DNA from 4 places in the Sporomusa sp. GT1 genome. Region 4 is predicted to be linked to each of the others. Evidence: riboswitches for the same ligand, from Rfam matches in the RefSeq annotation. Region 4 holds a riboswitch; each other region holds the start of a gene.

Region 1 (4,164 bases), 380 kb from region 4:
TACGTAGTATCGGCTTTGAACAAGATGTTATGTTATGTTTACAACAAGATACCTTGTCAGTTATTCCGGTATTTGAAAATGGTACTATAACTGCTTGCATTAAATAAAGAAAACACGGCTTGTGCCGAGTCTTTGGCGGGCCGAATTGCTATGCCATCCGTGGCACAATCGGTATTAGCACCATCCAGGCGCGTCGCAGCGGAAGCCGGTGTTGATCCTGTTCTTAAGAAAGTTATATTTCTGTTAGGACAAAAAAAGCTGATTGTTTTTGCAATCAGTTTTCTTGTTTAATTTACCTCTATTAATTATGTAAACTATATGATAAAATGTGTTACGAATCCAAACCATTAAAGGGGAAGGAGTATTATTGTGAAAAGAAAGATAGCCGCTGTCATGTTGATGGTTTTCGCAATGCCAATATTTTCGTTGGCGATGCCTAAAGCAGAGGCTGCGTCTTTGGGAGACCAACTGGCTGAATTATCTGCTGCCAACGCACAGGCTGCCCAGATTGAAGAGTTGTTGAAAATAAAGGATAATTTTGAACAAGGCAATAAACAGGCATTGTGGGGAACTCTTGCCCAATTTGCCCTTGAACGCACCGGAAAAGCGGATATTGTTAATGATATTAGCTCAGTTGCGGCGCAACTGGCAGTCCAGGACCAGGATGTGGCTAAGCAAAACATTGCCCGGGCGGTAGAGACTGCTGTGCGTAGTAGCGTGCAGGAAAAAGTCCAAGCAGAGGTAAGTGACCGTTTAGCCGGATACCAGGATGAGGTGGTCTTGCTTTCTACGTTGCTTACTAACACTAATAACTATTTTGATGCCAAACGCAGTCAAGAATAATATTCATTTGGATCTTAATCCCGCAAAGTGCCATTGGGTTATGGTAGCTAATGCGATGTAATGTGTTAAATTAACCGGCTTTAGCCGGTTAATTTTTTTGTTGGCCTGACAGCATGTAAAATTTCATACCCTTGCGGACAGCTGCATATATTTTCTGAAGAATACAGTCTGTAAGGGGGCGAACCAGGTGAATTCCTTATGGTCGTTTAAAGTCAGGCGTTCACGGATATTTTTCGGTATAGCAGTATTAGCTATTTTAAGCATTGTTTTTAGCATTCTTGGCTTTGAGTATATGGATGAACAGGACCTGGCGGCAATTGATAGTCGGCAACCCTTTGAGGCACCTGCCGGTAAGGTGAGCATTCTAATAAAAGTTCAGTCAAGGGAGTTAGAGCTCCATAACGATGGTGAGCTTTACAAAAAGTACCGGATTGCTGTGGGTAAAAGTAAAACTCCCACCCCTATTGGCGAATGGAATGTTGTATGGAAGGATTATGACTGGGGAACAGGGTTTGGTACTCGCTGGATGGGGTTAAATGTGCCGTGGGGCACATTTGGTATTCATGGGACCAATAAGCCATGGTCAATTGGACAATTTGCCAGCCATGGCTGTATCAGAATGCGCAATAAGGATGTCGAAGAGCTGTTTGAATGGACTCCTATTGGTACTCCGGTAAGCATTACAGGCAGAAATATTAGGATTGAAAGAAATTTGAAATATAAAGCTTCAGGCTCCGACGTAGCTGCGCTGCAGCTCAAACTTAAAGAGATGGGATACTTTCAGGGACGGGCTGACGGCTTGTTTGGCACTATGACAGAAGAAGCGGTTAAAGCTTATCAAGCAGATAAAGGGGTAGCTGTTACCGGTGTAGCGAGTAAGGAGTTATGCACGGCGCTGGGAATATAATGTTTGCCTCCAATTTTTCCTGAAATTTTTAAATAACTGAAAGAAATAGACGATATGACAAGAATATACCATGATATCGAATTTGACCAAGCTTGCAATTTGGTATATTATATTTATAATGCCGAATCCTTATATGGTACGGGGGAACCAATAGAAATACAGGGGTGAATCCGCAATCGCGGTAGGGCGTTCTCACATTCTCTTTTGCCCAAACCCGACAGCTAACCTCGGAGGCGCATTGTAAGAGAGGTGAAACCATTGAAAAGAGCCTTTTGGGCGTTTACTTTTGCATTGGTCATGCTGTTTGCAGTAAGCAGCCCATCGGTCGGATTGACTGCGGAGCAGCCGGAAAAAGCGCCGATTGCTGTTGGCGCACGTGGCGATGAAGTACGAGCTGTGCAGAAGTTTTTGGCAGATGGTGGTTTTTATGCCGGCGCGATTGATGGGATCTTCGGTCCGATTACCGCTAAGGCCGTAAAAGAATTTCAACGTAATAATGACCTTGAAGTAACGGGTATTGTTGACAAAGAAACATTCGCCTATCTTGGGCGCTTGACGAGTGAACCCAGCAGATACAGCCGCTCTATTGTTATGAAGGCATCAGCGTATACGGCGCATGATCCTGGAAATGGCAGCTATACATACCGGGGCAATTATTTGCGTAAGGGTTTGGTTGCTGTCGATCCATCGGTTATTCCTTTGGGAACCAGATTGTATATTAAAGGCTATGGGTATGCAGTAGCTGACGATATCGGCAGTGCGATTAAGGGTAACCGTATTGATTTGGCTTATGAGAACCGCCGCGAGGCTTTGGCTTTTGGCGTTCGGCAAGTAACAGTATATATACTTGACTAAAGAGGCTTAGCAGAGTAAGCCTCTTTTTTTTATTCCAAAGCAGGTTATCCTGGAATATTAATAACTTCCAAGTATTATACTACACTTAGAATTGTGCAAATATACGGGGGCGTGTCTAAGTTGAACTTCATCTCAAGCGAAATGCTGCCATTGGTATTAGCGTTGGTTTCCGGGGTATTAATGGCGGTGCAGGGGTCGCTGAATTCTTCGTTAAGTAAAGTTATTGGTCTTTTGGAGGCCACATTTATTGTGCAAATTACCGGAAGTTTGTTGGTAATGATCTTGCTGTTTTTGTTTAAAATGGGTAAGGGGAATTTGTACGCATGGCAAGGAGCACCTTGGTATTCCTGGTTGGGAGGTATGATTGGCGTTGCCATAATATATTTGGTAGCTGCCAGTATCCCCAGTGTTGGTGTAGCCAATGCTACTACCGCTATAATTGTCGGACAAGTATTGACGGCCATTCTTATTGATCATTTTGGCGGCTTTGGCCTTGAACGTATGGCTTGCAGCCCTCAACAGCTGTTTGGCTTAGTATTACTTGCAGTTGGCGCTAAACTGCTGTTAAAATAGCGCGTTTTTTCATTTTTTTGCAATTTGGGTGTTAACAAAAAAATCATTATGCGGTATACTTATCTTTAGTATTTTTTTGTATTATGCGAACAATAAGGAGGCAAGGCATGGATTTTAACTTTACTCCCGACCAACTGGATCTACAAAAGATGGTAAAGGATTTTGTGGCTAAAGAAATTACTCCGCACGCTTTAGAAATGGATAAAGACGGTGTGGTTCCAGCTGATCTGTGGAAGAAGCTTGATGAAGCAGGCTTGCTCAATTTAACTGTTCCTGAAGAGTATGATGGACCAGGTCTTGATGCCCTTTCAATCGCTCTTATCTATGAGGAACTGGGAAAAGGGTGTGCTGGTGTAGCTACAACAACGGCAGCCAATGCTTTAGCTTCTTATCCGGTAGTATTATTGGGTACTGATGAGCAAAAGCGGAAGATGTTTGATGTTCTTAATAATGGTAAATTAGCCGCTTTTGCGCTGACTGAGCCAGGTGCCGGTTCTGACGCAGGAGCAGTTGCCACTACCGCTGTTAAAGACGGTGAAGATTATATTCTTAATGGAACAAAGTGTTTTATTACTAATGGTGGCATTGCTGAAATTTATATTATTTTTGCTAATACCCGTAAAACAGCCGGTATCCGTGGCCTGACTGCTTTTATTGTCGATCGCGGCACTCCGGGTTTTACAGTTGGTAAAGAAGAAGAAAAGATGGGGATCAGGGCCTCTAATACCTGCGAATTGGTGTTAGACAACGTGCGTATTCCGGCAACTAACCGTATTGGCCGTGAAGGAGAAGGTTTCAAGATTGCCATGAAAACACTGGATGCTGCCCGGCCGTTTGTTGGTGCGGTATCGGTGGGATTGGCTCAGGCGGCTTTTGAATTGGCTGTTAAATACTCCAAGGAGCGCGTACAATTTGATAAGCCTATTGCTTCGTTCCAGCTTGTACAGGCTATGCTGGCTGATATGGCGATGCAAATTGAGGCTGCC
Region 2 (4,164 bases), on a different contig from region 4:
TACAACCTTTGTGCCCGATGCCGATAACGGGGAATTTACCGTAACGGCTACTGTCGACCCGGGAATGAGTGTGGCTGCCGTAGGTGATATGGCTGATGCCATGTCGCAAATTATCGGCGCCATTCCTGAAGTTGAAATGACCTATAGTGTGGCTAATACCAGAGAGATTAGTATTTTTAGCCAGCTTGTGCCGAAAAGTGAACGCAGTGTCAGCGATAACGACATTATTGCCGGCCTGCGTCAACAGCTCAAGGATATTCCCGGCGCAGATATCAGTGTCATGAAACAGTCAGGTCTGTCAGGCGGCAAACCGGTGTCGCTGGTTATCCAGGGGCAGTCGCTGGAAACCTTGGCGGTGATTGCCGAGCAGGTACAGCAAGCGGTTGCCGGTATTCCGGGAGCCGTCGAAGTATCGTCAAGCTATGAACCCGGTAACCCTGACGCCCAATTCATTGTGAATCGTGACCGGGCGGCTGACTTGGGTATTTCGTCAGCCAGCATTGCCGATACCTTGCAGACCATGTTTAACGGTAAGGTTGTCACCCAGTACAAGGACGGCGACGACTCACATGATGTCAGGGTCATCTTAGATCCGGAAGAGCGGCGCAGTTTGGGCAATGTCAACAAGGTATACCTGTCAGGAACGGCGCGCGATGAGGCCGGCCAGGCCGTCATGGTGCCGGTGTCACAGGTGACTGACACTGTCTATGCTACCAGTCCCGCCCAAATCAAACGTTATGACAATCAGCAGCAAATTACCATTTCGGCTAACTTAAGCGGAATCACTTTGGGCGAGTTTAACTCTGCGTTTGAGAAAAAAGCGGCTGAAATTGATATGCCGGAAGGCTATCAATTTGTGGCTACCGGTCAGACGGAATCCATGAATGACGTTTTTAGCAGCATGGTCCTGGCGCTGGGCATGGCAGTGTTGTTTATCTTCTTTGTCCTGGCAGCCCAGTTTGAAAGCTACCTTGATCCTTTTTCCATCATGCTGGCCTTGCCGTTAGCCATAATCGGAGCCATCATCGGTCTGCTGGTTATGGGCAGTGAACTCAGTATGATGTCCCTCATCGGTATTATTATGCTGATGGGCTTGGTAACCAAGAACGCTATCCTGCTGGTGGATTTCGCCAAACAGCGTCGTGAACAAGGCGTGGAACGCAACCAGGCATTAGTCGAAGCAGCCATCCAGCGGATGCGCCCGATTATCATGACAACTGCGGCAATGATTTTCGGTATGCTGCCGCTGGCGTTAGGAATCGGGCCGGGGGCTGAAGCCCGGGCGCCGATGGCTCACGCCATCATTGGCGGTCTGGTGACTTCGACCATTCTCACCCTGGTGGTAGTGCCGGTAGTGTACACGATATTTGACGATATTCAACAAGGAAAGTTTAGCTTGAAGAAAGTATTCAAGAAAGCATAAGCCTGGAGAAATCCCTGCCGTTCTTTACCGGAACGGCAGGGATATTTTTCGTATATCAACCGTAATGAAAGACCGAGTGCGAGGGCGGAAAATAGCGTGCTGTTGCGAGCCGTCAAGCCTATTGTGTTCTGTGCCTATAGGCAGCGATAAGCAGGCATAAGCCAAGTGTAGCAGGACTTTATGTTTGATTAGAAAAGCAGTAAGATAACAATGCATACACAATATAAGGCCGAGTTCCGTAATGGAAGCGGAGGAACCACTTTTGGGGTTAATTTTGTCCTTGTGACAAAAGGGATGTTTTCTCTTGTCATCCTACCCGTCAGCTAACTTCGCAGGCCAAAGCAAGGGGTCGAAAGGCCGTCAGGTCTTTTTCTTATGCCCAAAAATCGAATAATGAAACTGGAGGCGCTGGTATGATGCGCGAATTTCGCCGATTACTAATCGGCAAACCCCTTCACAACCGGGAATTGGCTCATGAAAAACTTCCCAAGTGGAAAGCCTTATCCATCTTTTCCTCTGATGCGTTATCGTCGGTGGCTTACGGGCCGGAACAAATTATGCTTACCCTGGTGGCTGTTCCGGGTATTATTGCCTATGGCTTTATGGCGCCGGTAGCGCTCTCCATTCTGCTACTGCTGGGCATCGTGGTTTTGTCCTATGTGCAGGTTGCGAAGGCCAATCCCGGCGGGGGCGGGGCCTACGCTGTGGCCAAAAAAAACCTGGGAGAAATGCCGGCGCTGGTGGCTGCCGGTTCGGTATTTGCCGATTATGTGCTGACAGCCGCTGTAAGCGTCTCAGCCGGTACGGCGGCCATTGTTTCCGCTCTGCCTGACCTTGCCGGGCACGAAGTGACCCTGGATGTAATGGTGCTCTTTGGTTTGCTGATGCTGGTGAATCTGCGTGGTGTCCGGGAATCGTCCAATGCCTTTGTTATACCCACCTACGCCTTTTTATTCGGCGTAATTGCTTTAATTGCAACAGGTGTCTGGAAAGCCTTCACCGGCGCACCCTATCTGTTGCCGCCGGAGTCTTTGGCCCGTCAGCAACTGGACTGGGCCATGCTGTTTGTCATCTTGCGGGCTTTCGCCAATGGCTGCAGCTCTATGACCGGGGTTGAGGCTATTGCTGACAGTGTGCCGATGTTCAAGCAGCCTGAGGCCCGTAACGCAACGGTTACCACCTATTGGATGGCCGGTATCCTGAGCTTTATGTTCCTGGGTATCACCTATCTGGTTATGCACTATCATATCCTGCCTGTTGCCGAAGTAACCGCCATGTCGCAACTGGCTGAGCAAATTTTTGGCCGTTCGGCAGTGTATTACTATATTCAATTCACGACCATGCTGGTGTTATATCTGGCCGCCAATACCGCCTACAACGGGTTGCCGATGCTGTTGGCTATTGTCGCCAGAGATGGCTACCTGCCGCGCTATCTGTCAACCCGCGGTGAACGGTTAACCTTTTCTAACGGGATTATCCTGCTCACCCTTGCCGCTGCGTTATTGATTATCGCTTTTCAGGGAGATACCGAGCACCTGATTTCCTTGTATGCTATAGGTGTTTTCATTTCCTTTACCATTGCGCAGGCCAGTATGGTGGTGCACTGGTACCGGCAGCGGGGTAAGGGCTGGCAGGTCCGGGCCTTCCTCAACGGTCTTGGCGCTGCCGTCACCGGCTTGGTGGTTCTGATTATTACGGTAACGAAATTCCTTTATGGAGCCTGGGTTGTGCTTGTTTTCATTCCCATCATGATTTATATATTTAAAGCCATCCGGGGACATTATAATACCATGTCGGAGCAATTGCACCTGCCCGAAGCATGCTATGAAAGAGGTGCGGCCACCTTTCCCAAAGGCAAACACACCGTTATTGTGCCTGTATCCAGTCCCACCCGTGTTGTGTATGAGACCATCAAATACGCCAAAATGATCGGTGATGATATCCTGGCCGTTCATGTATCTGACAATGATGAACTGACCAAAAAGGTCATAGAAAAATGGAAGCTGTGGGACCCTGGTGTGGAATTGGTGGTTATTCGTTCGCCGTACCGGCTGTTAATGCGCCCGCTCTTGCATTTTATTGAAAAAAGATGCCGGGAGAAGGGGCCGAATGATTATATCACCGTCATTATTCCGGAGTTTGAAACCAGAAAAGCATGGCACCGGTTATTGCACAACCAGACCGGCTGGTTCTTGCGCAATACTCTTATTTGGAAAGAAAATGTCATTGTAACCACAGTGCCGTATCATTTGACAAAATAACCGGGACGGACCTTCCGGGATCACACCCGGGAGGTCCGGCACCGGTGTCTGTCAGATAACACTGCGCTGCCGGCGCCTCAGTACTGTTGCCGGCTGTAAGGCCGCAGCAGCGGTTTTTCTTTACTCAAAAACTTGACAAGCCTTTTGGTACTCGGTATAATTAAGCAGTATCAATTGGCTGACGGTTTGTCTGGTGATATTGCCGGGCTTGCAATATTTACCGCTTGCATTGATTTGAAAAATAAGATATAATAAGTTTCTGTTGAGAGCACTTGGAGAGATGTCCGAGCGGTTGAAGGAGCACGCCTGGAAAGCGTGTGTACGGGAAACTGTACCGAGGGTTCGAATCCCTCTCTCTCCGCCATAAAATTCAAGGCCGGTATACGGCTTTTTGTTTTCTAGGCCGGACTGTAGCAGTGCCGGGTCTTACGCAATAGGAACTCATGAATCGCGTCAGGTCCGGAAGGAAGCAGCGCTAAG
Region 3 (4,164 bases), on a different contig from region 4:
TTCATCAATTTCAATGATATCGCTTGGAGGAAAGCACAAATTCATTATCGCACCAAGCTTGGCTGCAAAAAATTCGCTTGCCAATACCCGGGAGCCAAATCGATGGTTCTGGAATTTGACTACATAGATATTATCATCCTGCGCACGAAAAAACTGGGGTGCAGTAACCCCGACGCCCACTTCGCCCAAGTATTCTGTAGCCATTAGCATATTGTCAGCCTCCCCGATAAAGAAAACACGGCTTGTGCCGAGCCTTTGGCGAAGGCAGAAGCCGATGTTGCCCTTATCCTGCTTTTAAGAAAGTTATACTTTCTGTTAGGAAAAAAAGACCCGGTAAAGAAAACACGGCTTGCGCTGAGCCTATGGCGAAAGCGCAAGACGGTGTTGCTCTTATCCAGGCGAAAGTTATACCTTCTATCAGGATAAAAATTTACCGAGTCTTACCTTAGCATTGCATTACCTTGACTCGGTTCACATCACAGCAAAAGTTAAATTAGCATTCGGTGGATCTGGACGCAGATGCTATAGCTGCGAGATTAATAACGGCAGTACTTACTGTATCATCAGAAATTCCCGAAGAGGTGGCCGGCCCGAATATTTCATCAACCGAGATAAAAGCCAATTCATCGTCGACATTGCCAAGGGTTCCTTGAAATATGAAACCGCCAAGGGTTGTAATTACCACATTATCACCAATCATGCGTCTTAGAATGCAAATCAACTCACGGCTCTCTTGCCGTTCGTTGGTTTCGGTTCTTTGTGATACACCGTCGGCACCGGGACAATAATCATTACTAAACGGATTAGTCCTTACTCCTGTAGCTTTTGCAACGATCTGCCAAAGATCAACATGAATAAATTTTGCATCCACAACTTCTCCGCCAGGAGAAAGAATTTCTGCGTTTGACTCCGCTTCAATGGCTGGCGTTAAAAAGGCGACCCGGCAGTCATCAATTTTTTGCAGATTACCAAAATAAACGATTCCGTCGAAGCCAAACAATAATACGTCGGTGTTTAACTCACGCTGAAGCTCCCTAATCAAGCACTCGTTGCGGAGCTCTCTGAATATGCTCATAAGTATGGACCCCCTTCAATATCTAAAATCACAAGGTGTGTTTACTATACTGTATGAGCCATATAATAAAAGTGTTACTCCCACATCATGGCAAACAGGATAGGGGCAGGTAACAGTAGTGCAGACCAGAAAAATGTTTGTTCCTAATTTACATATGCAGGGATTATTACCTTGGGCAACGAAGATGATAGATAGGAAGAAAATCATTTCAAGGAGGGAATACCTATGCCAATTGTACAAATTGACCTGATTGAAGGACGTTCACTAGAGCAAAAACGTGAAATGGTAAAAAAAGTAACCGAAGCTATTGTAGAAACAGCCAAATGCCCGCCTGAAGCCGTAACTATAGTAGTACGCGAAGCTTCTCCCCAGCATATCGGCAAAGCCGGTAAACTAGTATCTGATAAATAATTGTTGAAGCCATTTCGCTTGCGAAATGGTTTCAATTTTAGAAAGGTGGCGCTTCTCCGATGATACCCATACAATTTGCGTTTGAGCTTGAAACTTCGTTAAGCAGACAAATAGAGACATTACATGACACTGCCACCACCGGCACTGTGCCAATACCGGTATTGGGGCTTATCAAAAACTCTCAGACGGAATTTTTAAAACTTTTATCAGCACTCAATACCGGCGAGAGCGACAGTGTTCGATACCCGTCGGTAACGGAGACCCAATTGCTGGGCTCAGACGCGGTCTGGCAGCAAGCTACCCAAAATACAACTGCTGCTAATGCCGGTCTGCAGGAGCTTACTGCTCTTTGGTCGATTTACATTACCATCGACAAATGTGTGCAGTTTTACCAGCAGGCGGCTGTAAACAGCGCACAGCCTCAGGCACGGCTGTTTTTTAGCTCGCTTAGTCATGTAAAAAAAATTCTGCGCAGAAGGCTTGATGGCATTATTCAGATTTACTACAATTATTTTTGGGGAGAGTTAGGGTTTGCGCCGTTTATTTTAGGAAAAGACTAGGTGATGCAAATTTCAAGGTAACATAATAATAACTCTGATGGGGCTGCCATGCTGGTAGTCTCATTTAATTATGTAGCTATATTGCGGTTTCAGCGGCCGGACTTACGCTAGCTCTCAGTTGACATTTATTTATGCGTCCGGACAAGCATAACCTAGGAAAAGCCCGGCTAATAATCAATATCGCCGGATAACTACTTCTAAACATGCTTGCCTAACCGGCGGATATTCTGTAATATATAGGCCATGCCGAATTTCCAGAGAAAAAGGAAAACGGGGGAACCATTTCCGGGGTGAATCCGCTAACAAGCGGTAGGGATTTCCCTTTGTCCCGAACCCGTCAGCTAACCTCGTAGGCATTTAGAAAGGGGTGTTTTACAATGAAAAACATCAAAAAAATTATTTGCAGTACCCTTACCATGGCAGTTTTAACTGCCGCGATTTTACTGCCGCAGGCATTTGCCGCACAGGCTGGCCAACCTGGCTATAAAGCCGTTTTGGACGTAAAAGCTACCGCCTACGCTCCCGGACCGCACGATAACGGTCAATGGGGCAACCTGACTTACCTGGGTACCCAGATACGCCCTGGCGTAATTGCTGTTGATCCCCGGATTATTCCCCTTGGCTCTAGAGTATATATTGAGTTTGCCGATGGCAATACCATGTATGGTGTGGCCGAGGATACCGGCGGCGCAATCAAAGGCAATCGTATCGACATTGCCATGCAATCTGTTGAGCAGGCTTATGAGTTCGGAATTCAGAATGTAAAAGTATATGTTCTTAATTAACAACAATGCCTGGCTTTTGCCAGGCATTGTCTACTGCATAACAGAGGTGCCTGCGCCTTTATAATATTGACGGCTGTCAGCACCACGCCAGCGGTTTTTCTTATTTTTTTTATGAATTACATACAAAGTGGTAGATTTGGTAAGTTTATTTATGTTATTATAATTAGAAATACCTATTACGAGATGTTGCATGAAAGGAGTCAGTTAATGTTTGACAACAAATTTGGCCCCGAAGGTTTAACTTTTGATGATGTTTTGCTTGTGCCGGCAAAATCCGAAGTTTTGCCTAGAGAAGTAGAAGTATCCACGTATCTGACAAAAAATATCAAGCTGAATATTCCTATAATCAGCTCCGGCATGGATACAGTCACCGAAGCACGTATGGCGATTGCCATGGCGCGTGAGGGTGGCATAGGGGTAATACATAAAAATATGCCAATTGCGCGTCAGGCTAATGAAATTGACAAAGTCAAACGTTCAGAGCATGGAATTATTGTTGACCCAATATTTTTATCTCCGAACAACACCCTGCAGGATGCTCATGATCTTATGGAAAAATACCGCATTTCCGGTGTACCGGTAACTGAACATGATAAGCTTGTCGGTATCCTGACCAATCGCGATTTGCGTTTCGAAACAGACTTAAGCCGGAGAATCGGCGATTGTATGACCAGAGAACATCTGATCACTGCCCCTGTTGGCACTTCCCTGGAAGAAGCCAAGGAAATCTTGCGTGAGCACCGGATAGAAAAGTTGCCGCTGCTTGATGCTGAGGGGAATTTAAAAGGACTTATTACTATTAAAGATATTGAGAAGGCGCAAAAGTATCCAAGCTCAGCCAAAGATCCCAAAGGCCGTTTACTGGTGGCAGCCGCCGTTGGTGTCGGCGCAGACATGATGGACCGGGTTGAAGCTATTGTAGCGGCCAAAGTGGATGTTATTGTTGTCGATACCGCCCACGGTCATTCGCAAGGTGTACTTAACGCAGTAAAGAAGATTAAGGATACATTTCCTCACGTCGACCTCATTGCCGGTAATGTTGCTACAGCGGAAGCTACCCGTGACCTGATTGAAGCCGGCGCAGATGCCATTAAGGTAGGCATTGGACCAGGTTCCATTTGTACTACCCGGGTAATTGCCGGTATCGGTGTACCCCAGATTACAGCAATTTATAACTGTGCCCAAGCTGCGCGCCCGTATAATGTTCCTATTATCGCTGACGGCGGTATCAAATATTCCGGCGATGTTGCCAAAGCCATTGCAGCCGGGGCCCAGATCGTAATGATCGGCAACCTGCTGGCCGGTACGGAGGAAAGTCCTGGAGAAACCATTA
Region 4 (4,164 bases):
CTTAACAGCATGGCGGCGAGGCTTTAGTGTTATTGGATATATATATTTACAATGTTGGCAGGAAAAAGGATTAATTTCGCGTATATTGTATACTAAGCCTATGCTAATTTTTCTCTAGGAGTGGTTATTATGCTGCGTGGCGTTCGAGGCGCGACAACTGTTACCGCAAACCAATGTGAAGAAATCTTTGAGCGCGTGGCTGAACTTCTAGCGGCAATTGTACGGGAAAATGCGATGAATACCGAAGATATTGGCGCTGTGATATTCAGCTCAACCCCTGATTTAAACGCGGCTTTTCCGGCTGCAGGTGCAAGAAAACTCGGCTGGACACAAGTGCCATTATTTGGCACCCAGGAAATAGAGTGTCCTGAAGCGCTGCCGTTGTGTATCAGAGTATTGATTCTTTGGAATACCGATACTTGTCAGCAGGATATCAAGCATATTTATTTGCATGACGCAATGGTTTTACGTCAGGATATCACAGCGTAAGAAGGTTCCAAGTGAAAAAGCGAGATTGTTTCGCCGTACCTCTCACAATGACTGTAGCGGGTCCTTACCGTCATTGCAGGTATGGGAAGTAATCTCGCTTTTTCAGTTCCAGGACTTGCATTCACTGCCCGGCAGTGCAATAATAAAATGGTGAAAAGGAGGCTGATTATGGCTTCACCGGAAAAGGTAATATCTATTGTTGTGCCGGTATTTAACGAACAGGATAATATCGACAACTTTTATCAGGAAGTTGTTAATGCTATGGAGCCGCTGGCCTATTCTTATGAACTCATTTTTATCGATGATGGTTCAAGTGATGCTACTCCGTTTATCTTAGAACGTTTAGTCAATGCGGACAAGCGGGTACGGGCGCTCATTATGGCTCGCAATTTTGGTCATCAGGTGGCTTTAACCTGCGGACTGGACCATGCAAAAGGGGATGCCGTTATTACCATGGATGGCGATATGCAGCACCCGCCTGAGATGCTGCCGCAGTTGATTGCCAAATGGGAAGAAGGTTTCCAGGTAGTCCAGACAGTGAGAATTAATACCGAAGGAGTATCCTGGTTTAAAAGCTTTACCTCAGGCATGTTTTATAAATTGATGAATGCCGTGTCTAATGTACAGGTTACCGAGGGTGGCTCTGATTTTAGATTATTAGATAAACAGGTGGTAGATAGTTTCCGGCGCTTTCGGGAGCGTGCCAGATTTATTCGAGGTATGATCAGCGCGATTGGCTATCGGCAGACTAAGATTGAATTTGTTGCGCCGAAACGTTTTGCCGGGCAATCCAAATTCTCATTAAAGCGAATGCTGCATTTTGCGCTTGATGGTATAACGGCATATTCTAAAACACCGCTCCGGTTTGCCTTTTATATTGGACTGGCCCTGGGGTTCAGCAGCATTGTGCTGACAGGCCATGTTGTTTATATTAGGCTTTTTACCGATGAAGCTGTTCCGGGCTGGGCGACAATTACGGCCAGTATTTTGCTGTTGGGCGGTTTGCAATTAGCGGGCATTGGTATTATTGGTGAATATGTCGGGAGAATATTTGAAGAAGTGAAACAGCGTCCGCTCTACTGGCTTCAGGCTGATTTGAGCCGGCAGCAAAACAAAGGTAACGAGTAGTAATTATCAGGAAACTATAATCCTCCCTAAATTTGTAAAAAAACCATGAATTTTAGGCAGGATTTTCAAATTTGATACAGAATAATAACCAAGGAGCGTTTTAGAAAGCCGAATCCAGCTCAGGTACGGGGGAACCAGTTTTATGGGGTGAAACCTGATTAGCACTGGCTTTTCAGGTAGGGTGCCTGCAACCCTAACCCGTCAGCTAACCTCGGAGGCCAAGGAGAGGGGAAACCAATTGCAAAAGTATTTCGGGTTTATTGTTGCTTTTTGTCTCTTTTTTGGGACCGCTGCTTTTGCCCATGCTTCAGGTACATATGAATCCGGTGACCGAGGCGCTGATGTAGCCGCTATTCAAACTCAGCTTAATGAGCTTGGTTTTGATGCCGGCACAGCAGATGGTGATTTTGGCAACTTAACGGTCAGTGCTGTCAAGGCTTTTCAAAAAGCTCGGGGTCTTGAGCCTGATGGTGTAGTTGGAGCACAAACTTATCGTGCTTTGATGGGGCGGGATATTCCTGCCAGCCGTGATTCTTCCACAACTTCGGTACGGCGTATTATTCAGACATCGCTGCGTTATCAAGGTGTGCCTTATGTATTTGGTGGGACAAGCCCTGGCGGTTTCGACTGTTCCGGCTTTACTCGCTTCGTATTTGCCCAGAGTGGTATTTCTCTGCCGCGAATGGCTGATGAACAGTTTGCAGTTGGGCGGCCTGTGTCTTACAGTCGTCTTCAACCCGGTGATTTGGTGTTTTTCACTACCTACGCACCGGGAGCATCTCACAGCGGCATCTATATTGGTGATGGTAATTTTATCAGCGCTACGTCCAGCCGCGGTGTGGCTATTGCCAGTATGAGCAGTAGCTATTGGGGTCCGCGCTACATTGGCGCCCGCCGGGTGATGTAAACCAACAAGAAGGGAAGGCATTATCTGTCTTCCCGCTTTTGTTATTTCATGCTATATACAGTCGATCTTTTGAGGTTACCCGTGCAACCAAGTAAAATAATGCTAAAAAAAGCAGCGGCAGCTATATATGCCGCTATATTTTTTTGATTTTTTGTTAAGAATAATCTTATTAAGCGGTGGAAAGTGTTGACAGTAGGATTCCGGCCTGTTACTATCTTAATAGGAATATTCTTATTAAAAGGGGATAGCGATATATATGATAAAAACAAGGATGGTTTTGGTTGTACTTTTTCTATTGGGGGTACTTGTCAGTGGTTGCGGTCAGAGAACAGCTGCGCCAGGTGATAATGCACAGCAAGCAGCCAAAATCAAGGTTTTGGCCAGTGTTTATCCGGTATACGAATTCGTCCGGCAGGTTGGTGGCGACAAAGTCGAGGTAGACATACTTGTTCCTGCCGGAGCCGAACCGCACGAATGGGAACCATCTGCCAAGGACTTGATACAGGTCAAAAATGCAAAACTGTTTTTCTTTCACGGTGCCAATTTCGAGCATTGGATTGGCAAAGTAACGGGGAAAGACGTACTTGGCAGCACAACGGCGGTTGAGGTCAGTAAAGGTATTGAATTAAAAGAAGGCATTCCCCATAGTCATGGACATGACGAACATAACCATGTTGATGAGCATAAGCATGAGCATGAAGAAAACGAAATTGATCCGCATGTTTGGCTTGATCCTGTATTGGCCCAGAAGGAAGTAGACAACATTGCGGAAGCTCTGGCTGCTGCCGATACAGCCAATGCCGCCTATTACCGTGAAAATGCCGCTAATTATAATAAAGAGCTGCAAAAGCTTCACGAAGAGTATCAGAGCGGTTTGCAAAAGGTAAAGAAACGTACAATTATTACTACCCATGCTGCTTTTGGCTATTTGGCAGAGCGCTACCAGCTGGAACAGGTTGCCATCATGGGTTTGTCACCGGATGCTGAACCAACGCCGGAAAAGATGGCTGATATTACCAAGCTGTGTCGTGAACGGCAAATTAGTTACATATTTTCGGAGACCATTGTGAGTTCCAAAGTAGCGGAAACTTTGGCTAAAGAAGCCGGCGCCAAAGTTCTGGTATTGCATCCGGTGGATGCGTTAACCCCTGAGGAAGTAAAGCAGGGGAAGAATTATCTTACACTGATGCGAGCAAACTTAGCCAATTTAATCCAGGCTCTCGAATAATAAATTGCATTCAGAGATTGCCGCGTTACCGCTTGCTGGCGTAGCGTGGCAATCTCATTCCTATTAGGAATCTTTTTTGCAGTAGAAAGGGGGGAAAAGATATGACTGTCGATCATGCAGCAAGTGTCATTGCTGTAATAGCCCGTTTAAGAGATAAAGGCTACCGGATAACAGCCCAGCGGCAGGCTATGATTGCGCAGCTGGTTGAGTCAGGCCAAGCGTTGTCCGCCTTTGAAATTTGGGAAAAACTAAAGGTGCGCTATCAGGACATAAGCCTGGACACTGTATACCGCAATCTTCATGTTTTGGTTGACTTAGAAGCGTTAACCCCGATAAATGCCCTGGGAAAAGAAAGTGTCAGATATGAATTGGTGGACACCAGCCATCATCATCATATTGTATGTGTAAAATG

What was found. Region 4 has a riboswitch for cyclic di-AMP ahead of GT1_RS02040 (C40 family peptidase). Riboswitches for the same ligand answer to the same signal wherever they lie in the genome.
Region 1: another riboswitch for cyclic di-AMP. It lies ahead of GT1_RS00025 (peptidoglycan-binding protein); the one in region 4 lies ahead of GT1_RS02040 (C40 family peptidase).
Region 2: another riboswitch for cyclic di-AMP. It lies ahead of GT1_RS08195 (APC family permease); the one in region 4 lies ahead of GT1_RS02040 (C40 family peptidase).
Region 3: another riboswitch for cyclic di-AMP. It lies ahead of GT1_RS22640 (3D domain-containing protein); the one in region 4 lies ahead of GT1_RS02040 (C40 family peptidase).

What each region holds. Positions count from the first base shown of each region.
Region 1 is NZ_BMBX01000001.1:1,603-5,766, reverse strand. It holds gene GT1_RS00040 (2-phosphosulfolactate phosphatase) at 1-107, shown strand, start outside; gene GT1_RS00035 (hypothetical protein) at 370-843, shown strand; gene GT1_RS00030 (L,D-transpeptidase family protein) at 1,031-1,750, shown strand; cyclic di-AMP (ydaO/yuaA leader) riboswitch at 1,860-2,002, shown strand; gene GT1_RS00025 (peptidoglycan-binding protein) at 2,009-2,605, shown strand; gene GT1_RS00020 (DMT family transporter) at 2,726-3,178, shown strand; gene GT1_RS00015 (acyl-CoA dehydrogenase family protein) at 3,286-4,164, shown strand, end outside.
Region 2 is NZ_BMBX01000004.1:152,525-156,688, reverse strand. It holds gene GT1_RS08200 (efflux RND transporter permease subunit) at 1-1,423, shown strand, start outside; cyclic di-AMP (ydaO/yuaA leader) riboswitch at 1,641-1,776, shown strand; gene GT1_RS08195 (APC family permease) at 1,837-3,684, shown strand; tRNA gene GT1_RS08190 (tRNA-Ser) at 3,959-4,048, shown strand.
Region 3 is NZ_BMBX01000003.1:248,417-252,580, forward strand. It holds gene GT1_RS06805 (HipA family kinase) at 1-210, opposite strand, end outside; gene GT1_RS06810 (hypothetical protein) at 494-1,075, opposite strand; gene GT1_RS06815 (2-hydroxymuconate tautomerase) at 1,301-1,486, shown strand; gene GT1_RS06820 (hypothetical protein) at 1,546-2,046, shown strand; cyclic di-AMP (ydaO/yuaA leader) riboswitch at 2,281-2,418, shown strand; gene GT1_RS22640 (3D domain-containing protein) at 2,424-2,831, shown strand; gene GT1_RS22140 (hypothetical protein) at 2,862-3,023, opposite strand; gene guaB (IMP dehydrogenase) at 3,039-4,164, shown strand, end outside.
Region 4 is NZ_BMBX01000001.1:380,401-384,564, reverse strand. It holds gene aroH (chorismate mutase) at 130-489, shown strand; gene GT1_RS02045 (glycosyltransferase family 2 protein) at 658-1,617, shown strand; cyclic di-AMP (ydaO/yuaA leader) riboswitch at 1,714-1,852, shown strand; gene GT1_RS02040 (C40 family peptidase) at 1,877-2,524, shown strand; gene GT1_RS02035 (metal ABC transporter solute-binding protein, Zn/Mn family) at 2,781-3,752, shown strand; gene GT1_RS02030 (Fur family transcriptional regulator) at 3,854-4,164, shown strand, end outside.